Regions from separate parts of the Lactobacillus sp. ESL0700 genome, predicted to be linked through region 3. Evidence: predicted binding sites of a transcription regulator. Region 3 holds the regulator's gene; each other region holds the start of a gene.
What was found. Region 3 encodes HrcA, which represses chaperone genes, less so after heat shock. Its sites were predicted from a motif close to TTAGCACTCNNNNNNNNNGAGTGCTAA; they were not measured.

Region 1 (4,999 bases), 500 kb from region 3:
CAAAAAAATAAGAGCTTACAGCTCTTACTTTTTTTAGTTAATATTCATGCTAACCAACAACTCTGCACGCTGGGCCAAGTTAACGTATAACTGATTATCGCTAACTGACATGCCCTCAATCTCACGACCAGTGTCAAATTGGTAAGCCTGCTTAATTGCACCGTTGCGACTCATCTTAAAGATCAAATCGTTAAAGGCCAAGTAGAACTTTTGGTTAACGGGATCATAAGCAAAGCCCTGAACTGGGGCACCGTTACTGACAAAATTACCATTGGTCTTACCAACAAGCTTCGGGTACCAATTATCACCTTTGCGTTGCAATTCCCAGTACTCATAGCATTTGTTCTTGGCATCGTGATAAACAGTGTACATATCAGTATCTGACATTACAACACCATTTTGGAAATAACGTGGTTGTGAATCGTCACCAACCCAAGTCTTAAAAGTCCAAATCTTATTGATTTGCATATCACTCTTGCGGATTTGTACCAATTCAACTGAGTCAGTACTTTCCTTTTGCGTATGATCATTATTAATCACGTAAATATATTTATTGCTTGCGCCCATTGCTTGACCATGGCCAATTGGGATGTATTGACTAACCTTGATATGCTTTACATAATTATTAAAATCAGTTTGCGACATATCAAGCAAATGCTGAGCATTATATGGACTCTTTAGCTTGTTTAAATCATAGCCGACAACGTGTCCTGACATTAAATTAGTGTGACTTAATAAACTCGTGTAAGCCCAACCATTAGAAACCGTCATTCCTTCCGGAATATGACCCACACGGTTAATGTTATCATCTGATGGATCTTTAACACTTAGTAATACGGGTTGATAAAACTTGGTCTTCAATGTCAAGCCGTTGCTACTTAAAGTATGAGATTCAGTTTCTGGGGTGTACTCAGTTGGACTAATGTAATTAACTGAAGAACCATAGTGTTTTTTCCAGCTCTTATAATCCTCAGTACCAGGTTGTCCAGTCACAGAAGCATAATCGTCTGGATCAACAATTCCTTCGCTAGTACTCTTTCTTACCGTTACCTTAACTGTAGCTTTGGCTGAGCCGTAACTGTACTTAACTTTGTAAGTTTTAGCCTTACTACAAGAAATGTCTTGCTTAGAGATTTTAACTTGGCTGCTATCAATGACAGTTCCCATACTGTTAGTGACATAAGAAATAGCATCGGATGAGAAAAAGTCATAATTATCATTCCGTACTAAAGAAATTGTCTTCGGTACTGAAATTTGGTTTTTAGCAAAATAATTTTCGTTGACATAGCCAACTTCACGGCCATCAACATAAATTCGCCAATAACGCGCCTTCTTGGTCTCAATCAATTGGTCTGACTGAATGTGATTGTATTGGTAAATCTTACCATCAGCAACTTTAGTATGAACTTTACCGTCTGAAACTGTCTTCCAAACCTTATAATTCTTGTTACCGGCAACCTTGGTCATCATCGAATAACCGGTAACCTTTTGCTTGGGCTTAGCTTTATGCTTTTGCGGTTTATCGGTATCTGTAGTGTTTGATGTGTCATCAGGCTTATTATTATCAGCTGGCTTATCTGCATCTGGTGTATCAGTGCCAGTTGTATCCTTTGAGTCATCAGGCTTGGTTACAGAATTCGAATTAGAATTTGTACTGGTGTCTGAAGCAGGTGCATCAGAGTCAGTTGTAGCGGCCAGAACTGCTGCGGGAGAGCTAGTTGCGACAGACGCTCCCAGCATCAAAGTCGTCATAATAGTTGCTATTTTATTAAAATGCTTCAAAATCTTTCCTCCAAAATTTAATATACTCTCTATATTGTAATATAAGAAGTACGTTACAAAAAATACAAAATTGATACACTTTCATTGACAGTTACCCATGTAAGTGATTTAATTAGCACTGTACTTATTAGAGTGCTAATAATTAGAACTTAAATTTAGGAGGCAGAAACATGCTTGTACCTACAGTTATCGAACAAACTGCTCGCGGTGAACGTGCATACGACATTTATTCGCGGCTATTAAAAGACCGGATTATCATGCTGAGCGGCGAAATTAACGATGATATGGCAAATACGATTATTGCGCAACTACTTTTCCTTGATGCTCAAGACAACACCAAAGATATTTCACTTTACATTAACTCACCTGGTGGTGTGATCACTTCAGGTTTGGCAATTATGGACACAATGAACTTCATCAAGTCCGACGTTTCCACGATTGCTATCGGGATGGCCGCTTCAATGGCTTCAATCTTACTTACTAGTGGTGCCAAGGGTAAACGGTTTGCATTACCAAACTCGACAGTCTTAATTCACCAACCTTTAGGTGGTGCTCAGGGTCAGCAAACTGACATTCAAATTGCTGCTACTGAAATTTTGAAGAGTCGGGAAAAGATCAACAACATCATCCACGAAACTACCGGTCAACCGTTAGATAAAATCCAAAAAGATACCGAACGCGACAACTACATGACCGCTCAAGAAGCTAAGGATTACGGCTTGATTGACAAAATTATGGTTAACAAGAAAAAGTAATTACTTAACATCAAAAAAGAGTTCATTTTAAAATGAACTCTTTTTTATTGTCTTAAAGTTTCTGCTAACTCATGTAACTTTTTAAGCCGGTGATTGACACCGGATTTTGAAATTGGACCATCTGGCACCTGCTCTGCCAGTTCCTTTAACGATAACTCCGGATTAGTTAGCCGTAATTGCGCCAGGTCACGCAACTTTTCCGGTAATGTATCCAAGCCCTTCTTGCGTTCAATTAATTCAATATCTTCAACCTGCTTGGCAGCAGCTGTTGCTGTTTTTTTCAAATTAGCTGTATCGCAGTTGACCAGCCGATTAACAGAGTTGCGCATGTCACGCATAATCCGTAAATCTTCAAACGCCAGCATGGCATTCAACGCGCCCACAATATGAAGAAAATCACCAATTTTTTCTGCTTCCTTGAGATAAACAATAAAACCGCGCCGGCGTTTAGTTGTTTTGGCATTCAAGAAAAAATAATGGTTCATTAATTCCAGCAAATCATCATTATGATCTTCATAAGCTGAATAAATTTCCAGATGATAACGACTGGTCTCGGGATTGTTGACGCTGCCGCTGGCTAAAAATGCGCCACGCAAATAAGACATTGCGCCCTCCTTAGAGGTAATAATCCGCTTAGGAATTCGCGTCAGTAAGCCAGATTCCGCAGACAAAATCTCCAAATTAGTTAAAATTTCACGGACATGATTTTGCAGGCGAACAAGATACTGGTTGTTCTTCTTCAATTTCATCTTCCGTGACACGATGAGCAGCGGCTCAACGCGATAAGCGGTTTTAATCAAGGAAAAAATCCGTCGTGCAATCGCCGGATTTTCCGTTGTAATATCCAAACTAAATTGATGATCGTGAAAGTTTAACACACCATTCATCCGCAAAAATGCTGCTAATTCAGCTTTTGCATGTTCAGGATGAATTGGCAATGCCGTCAATTCCTTTTTAACATTACTCGCATAACTTGCCATTACTTATCGGTCCTCTTTCTGCGGGACATTGCTTCATACGCTAAACTGATAATCTCACGCGCCACCTTTTTACCATCGTGAAAGACTAAGCCACTGCGCTGATCAATGAAATCATCGGTAATCACGCGACTGCCTTGAACTCGCAAACCCGCAAAGTCATTCCTAACAGGTTCCAAGTATGCGTCATAATCCGCTGGATTAAACTTGCTCATGTCGATTTTGGCACCGTTAACCAGCGTTGTATCAATATAATTGCCGCCAAGATGGTTATTAATGACCGCCACGTGCTCACTATCAGAGAAATGGTCAGTCTCGCCCAGCTGCGTCATGATATTACAAATATAAATCACTTCCGCGCTGGTTTCGCGGACTGCTTGACCAAGATTCGGAATCATCAAGTTAGGCAAAATTGACGTAAACAGGCTACCTGGGCCCAATACAACGGCATCTGCCTGCATGACAGAGGCCAAAACCGGTAAAACCGCTTCTGGCTCATCATCTGAATTAGTGTCTGTCACCCAAACGCGTTTAATTCGCTTGTCTTTATCAGTGATTTCCTTTTCGCCAGCTTGCTTGGTACCATCAATAAACTCCGCGTTTAAGGTCAAAGGTTCATTCGATGCGGGGAAAACATGGCCATCAACGTGCATCATTTTGGATAAAGACTGAACGGCATCAAAGATATTACCGTGCATTTCATTCAACGCTGCAATAATCAGATTGCCGATTGCGTGACCGGAAAAGAACGAGTCTGACGAATCAAACCGGTATTGAAAAATGTTTTTCTCCTCTTGCGGAATGTCACTTAGAGCCACTAAGACATTACGAATATCACCAGGCGGCACAACGTTAATAAAGTTGCGAATCGAACCAGACGACCCACCATCATCCGAAACGGTCACAATCGCCGTAATCTCGGCATTCTGATCCTTTAATGCATTTAAAATTACGGGTAAGCCAGTCCCGCCGCCAATAACTACGACTTTAGGACGTCTACTTTTAATTACCCGGATAATTTTTCCTTCTCCATACGCCATTTAATTCACCTATTTTCTAGTGTAGCGGCTGATCTCACGATGCGTAATGTCGACTTGGTAACCGCCTTTAGTTAAATCACGGGCTAATTGCTGAGCAATTGCCACACTGCGATGTTGACCGCCCGTGCAGCCAATCGCAATCGTCAGTTTTTCCTTGCCTTCTTTAATATAACCAGGCAATGCGATTTTTAAGAGGTCAAGCAATTTCGCATAAAAAGTCTGCGTTGTCTCTTTATCCATCACGTAATCAAATACCCGCTTGTCTAAGCCGGTAAACGGCCGTAATTCTGGTATATAAAATGGATTTGGCAAAAATCGCACATCCATTACAATATCGGCATCAATTGGCATCCCATACTTAAAGCCAAACGACATCACTTCAATCGAAAACGGCTGCCTTTGCCGATCGCTAAATTCCTTAAGCAACTTTTGTTTTAGCTGCTTA
Region 2 (4,999 bases), 770 kb from region 3:
CGCCGTTGATGAAGTAAAGCATATTCCGTCAGCTTTGGCATTACGGCAAAGGCCGACAATTCCTGGCGTGCGGTCGACGGTTGGCACGGTAACCGAAATTTTTAATATTTTACGGCTGATTTTTTCACGGTTGGGCTCGCCGGTTTGTCCTAATGGGCATCGGGTGGCACCGACAATTAAAATTGCTCAAGCAATGGACTTATCGGGGGATGCGATGGGGCAAATAACCTGTCCAACTTGCGGCGTTCAATTTTATGCGTTTAGTGCAGAAGACTTTGCCTTTAACTCTGATGGTGCCTGTACACAATGTCAGGGTCTTGGCACAGTTGAGCAGATTGATGACGACAAGATTATTGCCGATGAAAATCTATCGCTTGAGCAAGGTGCTGTGGCTACATGGCAGATTCCGGGACGTAACTGGATGTGGCGGATTGCACGTGAGCTCGGCGTCCGTACCGATATTCCGTATAAGGAACTAACAGCTAAGGAAAAGCAAATTGTTTTACATGGTGAAGAACGAAAAATTCCAATTGATCTGCCAACCTCAACTGGGCGCGTCTATCATTTAGACGCTTTATATGAAAATGCCTATAATGCTGTTGCTAATTCGCGTAAAACAACCAAGTCAGAACGCGGTTTAGAGCGAATTAATGCCTTTTACCGGTTTAGCACCTGTCCACGCTGTCATGGCTCGCGGATTGATCCTAGTCGCTGGACACAGTTAGTTGCCGGTAAAAATATTGTGGCGGCAGAACAACTAACTCTGGGTGAGTTAAATGATTATATGCAGGCGATTTTGGCTGAATTACCAGAAAATATGCAGGCATTGGCTCAAAATTTAACTGGTGAATTGATGCATCAAGTTAAGCCACTATTAAAGTTAGGCTTAGATTATCTAAGTTTGGCGCGGCAAGCTAGCACCTTATCAACGGGAGAATTGCAACGAATACAGTTGGGCCGGACGCTTAGAACGGAAACGACTGGCGTATTGTACGTTTTAGATGAGCCGTCTGTTGGTCTGCACCCGGATAATGTGGCCGGATTAATTGATGTTTTTCATGAACTGGTTAATCAGGGGAATTCCTTGGTGGTTGTTGACCATGAAACGTCAATTATTAACGCGGCCGATTGGATTATTGAGATTGGCCCGGGATCTGGCAGTCAAGGTGGCCAAATTATTGCTCAGGGCACGCCCGATCAGATTAAGCAAAATGAAAGTTCACACATTGGCCCTTATCTAACAGGTAACGCACCTTTACAAGTTAGGCCGCAGGCTAAAGAAGCCACGTTGTTTGCCAAGGGGAAGATTACTTTTACAGTTACTGATCGTTTTAATCTACACGATGTTCACGCGCAAATTCCCGTTGGTCGCTTGACCTCAATTACTGGCTTTTCCGGTGCTGGCAAGACAACGATGATTCTTGATTCGCTTTTACCAGCTCTTAAGGCGCAAAAAAAGCACGAGCCTGGACCAGCCTGGGTCAAGGATTTAGCAGCCAGCGGAATTACGAATGTGGTTAGTGTAGATTCTGCGCCAGTTGGTAAAAACCAGCGGTCGACAGTTGCGACGTATACTGACATTATGACGAATTTGCGCAAATTATTCGCCAACCAGCCGCTGGCAAAGCAGTTAAAATATAAGGCCACACATTTTTCTTATAATAATAAAGAAGGTGCTTGTCCAGCCTGTGGTGGGACGGGGGTAATTGCACTTGATATTCAATATTTGCCTGATATGGTGGAAACTTGTTCTGTGTGTGGCGGGCGACGCTATAACTCCAAAGTTTTGCAAGTTAAATGGCAGGGACTGAGTATTGCGGATGTTTTAGCTCTCTCAGTTGATGATGTACTCAATCAAGGAGTGTTTGCAAAAGTGCCAGCAATTCAAAAAACTGTCACCACCTTGCACGATATGGGATTGGGCTACCTGCATTTAGGCGAGTCAACGCCGGCTTTATCAGGTGGTGAAGCGCAGCGGATGAAACTAACCAGTCACTTGCACCGTAAACAAAAGGGCAGTCTGTTTGTCTTTGATGAGCCGACGGTTGGGCTGCATCCGTATGATGTGCGGACATTGCTAGCAGTTTTGCAAAAATTGTTAGCTCAGCAGGCAACAATTATTACAATTACTCACGACTTAGATGTGATAGCTAACAGTGATTATATGATTGATATGGGACCGCGTGGTGGCCAGCAGGGAGGTAAGATAGTTGCTAGTGGCATACCTGTGGATATTTCTGAAAATTCCACAAGTTTGACTGCAAAATATCTGCGTAAACACTACGATTTATATCAAAAAAATAATAAATAGACTATACAAAATGCTGATTTATCGGCATTTTTTTGTTTACCTAAGAATAAAGCTATACGTTGTGGAAAAGTAAGACAAATAATTTGCTATTTGTGGATAACCTGTTATAATTTAGGATGTAAACAGATTAGCACTCTAATTCATAGAGTGCTAATTGAAGACGCAAAACTATAATAAGGGGTGTTAATAAATGGCATACTTTGATAACGATTTTGATAATTTATTTAACGAATTAAACAATTCTTTCTTTGGTAATATGAAGGATTCTGACAACGGCTCAATTCCAATCCATTATTCAGGTGATATGCACTTGTCGCCACAAAATTTTAATGGTCAAGGTCCAGTTGCTGGTCCAGACCCTAAGCAGGACAAGCCAATTGGTGTTGACTTAGTTGAGCAGGCTAAGAAGCATAAATATGATCCTGTAATTGGTCGTGATGAGCAAATTCAGGAAGTAATCGAGATTTTAAGTCGGCGGAAAAAGAATAATCCTGTCTTGGTTGGACCTGCTGGTGTTGGTAAGACAGCGATTGTTGAAGGCTTGGCACAGAAGATTGCGAGCGGCGATGTTCCGGACAAGATGAAGGACAAGCATATTATTGATGTGAATATTAATGATATGGTTGCGGGTTCTAGCTTGCGGGGCAGTTTTGAAGAACGCTTGAAGAAGGTCATTGACCAAGCTAAAAAAGACCCGAACATTATCTTGTTCATTGATGAATTGCACAACATTGTCGGTGCTGGTTCAACTGACTCTGAAAATAATAGTGGGGATGCTGCCAACATTTTGAAGCCAGCTTTAGCCAGTGGCGATTTGAATTTAATTGGGGCAACGACCACCAGCGAATACCGTAGAATTGAAAATGATGCGGCTTTGGCTCGGCGTTTCCAACCAGTACAAGTACCAGAACCATCGGCCGATGTAACCGTTAAAATTCTGGAAGGCTTAAAGAAGAAGTACGAAGAATATCACCACGTTAAATACGATGATAGTGCTTTGCGCCTGGCAGTTGAATTATCACAGCGTTACATTCAAGGCCGGTATTTACCAGATAAGGCAATTGACTTAATGGATGAGGCTGGTGCCAAAAAAGGCTTGGATACTGTTCCCGAAGATGAAGCTAGTCTGCAGAAGCGAATTGAGCACCTTGAACACGAGAAGAAAGAGGCTGCTGCAAAGGAAGACTACACTAGAGCTAGTGATTTAAAGAAGCAAATCAAGGAATTGACCGATAAAAAAGATCACGTTCATGATGTTGCAACGCCGCGAGTTACGGATCAAGATATTTATGCCTTAATTGAGGCAAGAACCAAGATTCCGATGAGTGAATTGCATGCAAGTGAAGGACAACATAATCTTGACTTAGCTAAACGACTAAAGAAGGCGGTAATTGATCAAGATAGTGCGATTGATATTATTACCGATGCAATTGCACGTAAGCAAGTCTTCAAAGACAACGATCGCCCAACTGGTTCATTTTTGCTCACTGGTCCAACTGGGGTTGGTAAGACAGAATTGGCCAAGCAATTAGCAATTCAATTGTTCGGTGGTGAAAATCACTTAATTCGCCTCGATATGTCAGAATATCAGGACCAGATGGCAGTTAACAAATTAATCGGTTCTGCTCCGGGTTACGTTGGCTATGGTGAAGGTGGTCAATTAACTGAAAAAGTTCGTCACCAGCCGTATAGTTTGATTTTGTTTGATGAAATTGAAAAAGCTAACCCACAAGTCTTCAATGCATTGCTGCAGATTATGGATGATGGTCGCTTAACAGATGCCCAAGGCAGGACAGTTTCCTTCAAGGATACAATCTTAATTATGACTTCTAATGCCGGCTTTTCTGACAATTTACTTAAGGATGGTAAAGTTGACCATGATAAAATGATTAAGGCTCTAGAAGCTTACTTTAGACCTGAATTCTTGAACCGGCTGGATGCGATTGTGCCGTTTAACTCCTTGAGTGAAGAAGATATGACCAAGATTATCGATATTTACCTCAAGAAGATGGACCAAGTTCTTGCCAAGAGAAAAGTTAAGGTTGATGTTTCACATGAAACTAAGGCCTATATTGCAGAGAAGGGTTATGACAAGAAGTTTGGTGCACGGCCATTGCGTCGGGTAGTTGAGCAAGATTTGGAAACGCCAATTGCTAAACTGCTAATGAAAGAGCCGGACACTAAGGAAGTTAAGTTTACTGCTGATGATAAGCATGTTTACTTAAACGGTGAGGCAATATTGGATATTAATCCTAAGGTAGAAGCCGACGCCGAAAAAGTCGGAAAAGAAGAGAAATAATTTAATTTTAAAAACATCACTTTTTGGAAGTGGCGTTTTTGTTATATATAGGTAGAAAAACTATCATCTGCTATTGACATCTGTATCTTTATGAGTTAAATTAGGTAGCAATTAAATAATTATGAAAATAACATGACATAAATTTTCATATCTATCCTAGAAATTAATAAGTGGAGGTACTCTGATGAAACAGAAGCTAGAAGATCTTGATTGGAATAATCTGGGCTTTTCATATCGCGATCTGCCATATCGTTATGAAGCTAAATATAAAGATGGTGAATGGCAAGAAGGAAAATTAGTTGAAGATTCGACTGTGACTCTTTCCGAAGGTGCAGAAGTGTTGCACTATGGCCAGGAAATTTTCGAAGGCCTGAAGGCTTATCGTAGAA
Region 3 (4,999 bases):
TTTCTAATTTATTCAATTATAAACCCTTTATTTGTTCGGGTCTACTTTGTGGAATTCACCGTCAGTTGCAGAACCATCACTTGTATTGCCGCCTTGTGAACCCGGATTCTGTGGACCGGCTTGCGGGCCAGCTTGACCAGCTGCTCCTTGAGCACCACCATTAGCCTGGTACAATTTAACAGCCAAATCTTGAGCAACCTTAGTTAATTCATCCTTCTTGGACTTCATTTCATCTAAGTTATTGTCCTTTTGCGCTTTCTTTAACGCATCAAGAGCATCTTGGACCTTCTTGGTATCATCTGCAGAAACCTTATCGTTATCCTTAACTTCCTTTAGAGTCTTTTCGGTTGAGAAGATTAATTGGTCAACTTCATTACGTAAGTCAACTTCTTCCTTCTTCTTCTTATCCTCTTCAGCGTGTTCTTCGGCTTCTTTTTGCATCTTTTGAATTTCTTCATCAGAAAGACCGGATGAACTCTTAATTGTAATCTTTTGTTCCTTACCAGTACCCATATCCTTAGCAGAAACATTAACGATACCGTTCTTATCAATATCAAATGTAACTTGGATTTGTGGTACACCACGAGGTGCTGCAGGAATGTCAGTTAATTCAAAGCGTCCCAAAGTCTTATCATCTTGAGCCATTGGACGTTCACCTTGTAAAACATGAACGTCAACGGCTGGTTGGTTATCAGCAGCCGTTGAGAAGATTTGACTCTTAGAAGTTGGAATTGTTGTGTTCTTTTCAATTAACTTAGTGAAGACACCACCCATGGTTTCAATACCAAGTGATAATGGTGTAACATCAAGCAAAACAACATCCTTAACGTCACCTGAGATAACCCCACCTTGAATGGCAGCACCCAAAGCAACAGCTTCGTCAGGGTTAATTGAGTGGTCAGGTTCCTTACCAGCCCACTTCTTAACAGCTTCCTGAACGGCAGGAATACGAGTTGAACCACCGTTTAAGATAACCTTGTCAATGTCACTAACTGTCAAGTCAGCATCGTTTAAGGCATTGTCAAAAGCAACCTTAGTGCGATCAACTAAGTCACTAGTTAATTCATCAAATTTAGCACGAGTTAAGTCAGCTTCAAGGTGCAAAGGACCAGATTCACCAGCAGAAATGAACGGTAATGAAATGTGAGTTGAAGATACACCAGACAAGTCCTTCTTAGCTTTTTCTGCGGCATCCTTTAACCGTTGCAAAGCCATCTTGTCTTTAGATAAATCAACGCCATTTTCATCCTTAAAGTTTTGGATGAGCCAATCCATGATCTTGTTGTCAAAGTCGTCACCACCAAGGTGAGTATCACCGTTAGTTGATAATACTTGGAAGACGCCGTCACCTAATTGCAATACGGAAACATCAAAAGTACCACCACCAAGGTCGTAAACTAAGACTTTTTCATCTTCGGCATCTTTATCAAGGCCATATGCCAATGAAGAAGCAGTTGGTTCGTTAATGATCCGCTTAATGTCTAAACCAGCAATCTTACCGGCATCCTTAGTAGCTTGACGTTGAGCATCGTTGAAGTATGCAGGAACAGTGACAACAGCATCAGTAACCTTTTCACCTAGGTAATCTTCAGAGAATTTCTTGATATATTGCAAAATCATTGCGGAAATTTCTTGAGGAGTATAGGACTTATCTCCAACTTTAACTTTATAATCTGCTTCACCCATGTGACGCTTAATTGAAATAACAGTATTCGGGTTAGTGATTGCTTGACGTTTTGCAACCTCACCAACTTGAATTTCACCATCTTTGAAAGCAACTACTGATGGTGTAGTCCGGTTACCTTCAGGGTTAGTAATAATCTTTGGTTCTTTACCTTCAAGAACAGCAACTGCTGAGTTAGTTGTTCCGAGGTCGATTCCGATAACTTTTGACATTGATTAACATCCTTTCATTACTGTGCAACAACAACCATTGCTGGTCTTAATGTACGGTCTTTGTATTGATATCCTTTTTGTAAAACTTGGACAACGTGGTCCTTTTGATCATCGCTGCTGGCTGCAACTGTTTGAACAGCTTGATGCAGTGTCGGATCAAATTTAACACCTTCGGCCTCAATTTCACTAATTCCGTGATCTTTCATGGCCTTAACTAAAGAATCAAGTGTCATTTGCACACCCTTCTTTAGCTGTTGAGATGCTTCATCATCAACCTTTGTACCTAAGGCACGCTCTAAATTATCCATTGCTGGTAGTACGTCCTTAGCTAAAGATTGCGACTCATACTTTATTAGTTGTGCCCGTTCTTTATTATAGCGGTTTTGCATATTCTGCATTTCTGCTTGACTACGCAAATACTTATCTTCAAAATCTTTGCTGGCTGCTTGAGCTTTAGCTAATTCTTCTTGAAGCTTTTGCTCTGGCGTTTTTTCTTTTTTATCAGCTTTTACAGCTTGCTTCTTCGCTTCAGATTTTGTTTCTTTTTCTGACTTTGCGGTAGTCGCTTCTGTTTGATCTAAATCTTTTTCACTAGGAAAATCTTTTTTACTCACGGCTAACCTCCTTATTTAAATCGACCATAATATTCAAGTAATTTCTTTGCCAGCTCATTTCTGAAATATTCAAGTAGGCCAATTACTTGTGAATACGGCATATTCGTTGGTCCTAGCAAGGCAATTACACCTTTGCCGTGGGAGCCAACACTATATTCTGCAGTTAACAAACTGTAATCCTTTAATAATTCGTTTGGTAATTCTGAGCCTAAACTAACCCTAACAGGAAAGCGACCCGAATTAGAAGTTGGCCGGTAGGCCACAAGATTGGCAATCAAATCATCTTGATCAACCAACTCATACAGCGAACGAATGCTTGAAACATCATTTGTTGAAGTATTATTTAACAAATTAATTTGACCATCAACGTATAGCTGCTCGCTAGCAGCATCGTTAATGACATCTTCAACCAAATCAATCAGTTCGCTAGCATGCTTACCACTGATATTTTGACCAACAGCCTTATTAAGCAGTTCCGGCGTGATTTCAGTTAAACTTTTACCGACTAGTTCATCGTTAATCATACGGACGGCTTTTTCAATTTCGTCGCCATGAACATTGTGCGGTAAATTATAAACCTGATTCTGAACACTGCCATCACTAGTAACCAGAATTGCCATCACCTGGCGACCAACTAGCGGTACAATCCGAAATCCCGTTACAGTTACATCCCGGTTCTCTGGTCCTTCCGCAAATGCCGTATAATTAGTTAAATCGGATAAAATTTTAGCAGCTTCCTGAACAATTTCGTTAACTTGATGAAACGGTCGGTCAAGCTGACTAATAATTTTGGTATAAACAGATTCCGGTATTTGCAGTGGCTCGACTAAATTATCAAGATAATAGCGGTAGCCCTCACTGGAAGGCACGCGACCACTAGAAGAATGAGTCTTTTCAATTAAGCCCTTATCTTCTAGGACAACCATCTCATTTCTGATGGTTGCACTCGACACCTTAATCGGCAACTGATTCATCACTGTCTTCGAACCTACTGGATCATGAGTCTGTGTAAAGTCATTAATGATTGTTTTTAAAATAAGTTCTTGACGTTCGGTCAACATAAATATCGCCCTCACTTTTAGCACTCTCATATCTTTTGTGCTAACAATTATTATGATACTAGCATTTAGCAGAATGTCAAGCCGAGTGCTAAAAATATTTACATTTTCTAACAGCAAAAAATTTCCACCTACCGTTTAAGTAGATGGAAGTCTTTATTTGTCAGCAAAGTAAGCCTTGATTTCTGCTTCATCATGCGTCATTTGCTTTTTTAATCCTGCAAGATCAGCAAATTTTATTTCACCTCGGGTATATTTATACCACTTGATAACCATCTTTTCCCCGTATGCTTCTTGGTCGAAGCCAAACAGGTTAGATTCAATAAAAATCTGTTTGCCTTCATTAATCGTCACGTTGTAGCCAACACTAGTCATAGAATCATACCATTTGTCGCCGATGTTTGTTCTGGTTGCATAGACACCAACTTTAGGCAAAACCTTGTTTTCCGACCAAACCAAATTAGCCGTAGGAAAGCCTAACTTATGCCCATTACGTAGACCGTGGCCGACAATGCCAGACATGACATATGGCGAGCCTAACAGCTTGGTTGCTAGCTCCATATTGCCGTCACTAACTGCTTTTCTGATTTCAGTTGAGCCAATTTTCTGACCCTCATAAGTTTGCTTGGGAACATCAATAATATCAAATCTTCCTTTAGCAAATTTAGGGAAGTTTTTCATATTGGCAATGTCTTTTGGCCCGTAAGTATAATCAAAACCGGCAACAACGGTATCTGCTTTTAGTCGCACGATAATCTGGTCGACAAATTCTTGCGCTGTTAATTTGCTAAATTCGTCATTAAAATGAATGACAATCAAGTAATCGACACCCAATTGCGCCATTTTATAAGCCTTCTCATCCAGACTATCAATGTAAACAACCTTAGCATTTTGATAAACTTCTTTTGGATGACGGTCAAACGTCATGACAACAAGTGGCAAGTGCTTTTTAGTTGCTGCTTCACGCGCTAATTCAATCAAGTTCTGATGTCCGCGGTGAACACCATCAAAAAAACCTAACGCTAATACGATTTTACTTGGTATTAAATTTTCTTTAACTGGATAAGTTAAATGGATAATTTGCACAATAAGACCTTCATTTCACCTATTCATTTTGCAAGAGCATCAAATTAGGACGATAGTTTTCCGTATCCTTTTGATAAATTGCCTTAACCTTATTATTGTATCGTAATGCAACCTGATTTGCATCAGTTTCTAAAGCAATCGCTGCCCCATTTTTCACTTTTAGCCATTGACCCATAGTTAAGTCAACTTGCGTGTAATCTTTAAAAAAGGCATCGATTGGCTGAATCAGTTGCTCGGCTTTACTTGGGTCAGCCACAATTTCATGCAAGCTGACTGCCTGACTAATATCAAAGCCAGAGCTAGCTGTTCTGCGCAAATTACTCATTACAGCTGGCACACCTAGCT

Region 1: a site for HrcA is predicted at 1,895-1,921, ahead of clpP (ATP-dependent Clp endopeptidase proteolytic subunit ClpP). Genes of this name have one in related genera too.
Region 2: a site for HrcA is predicted at 2,439-2,465, ahead of OZX63_RS09170 (ATP-dependent Clp protease ATP-binding subunit). Genes of this name have one in related genera too.

What each region holds. Positions count from the first base shown of each region.
Region 1 is NZ_CP113930.1:662,389-667,387, reverse strand. It holds gene OZX63_RS03465 (SH3-like domain-containing protein) at 34-1,782, opposite strand; gene clpP (ATP-dependent Clp endopeptidase proteolytic subunit ClpP) at 1,953-2,537, shown strand; gene whiA (DNA-binding protein WhiA) at 2,582-3,517, opposite strand; gene yvcK (uridine diphosphate-N-acetylglucosamine-binding protein YvcK) at 3,517-4,554, opposite strand; gene rapZ (RNase adapter RapZ) at 4,564-4,999, opposite strand, start outside.
Region 2 is NZ_CP113930.1:1,931,187-1,936,185, reverse strand. It holds gene OZX63_RS09175 (ATP-binding cassette domain-containing protein) at 1-2,311, shown strand, start outside; gene OZX63_RS09170 (ATP-dependent Clp protease ATP-binding subunit) at 2,502-4,610, shown strand; gene OZX63_RS09165 (branched-chain amino acid aminotransferase) at 4,792-4,999, shown strand, end outside.
Region 3 is NZ_CP113930.1:1,164,861-1,169,859, forward strand. It holds gene dnaK (molecular chaperone DnaK) at 28-1,896, opposite strand; gene grpE (nucleotide exchange factor GrpE) at 1,914-2,510, opposite strand; gene hrcA (heat-inducible transcriptional repressor HrcA) at 2,522-3,571, opposite strand; gene ribF (riboflavin biosynthesis protein RibF) at 3,725-4,654, opposite strand; gene truB (tRNA pseudouridine(55) synthase TruB) at 4,674-4,999, opposite strand, start outside.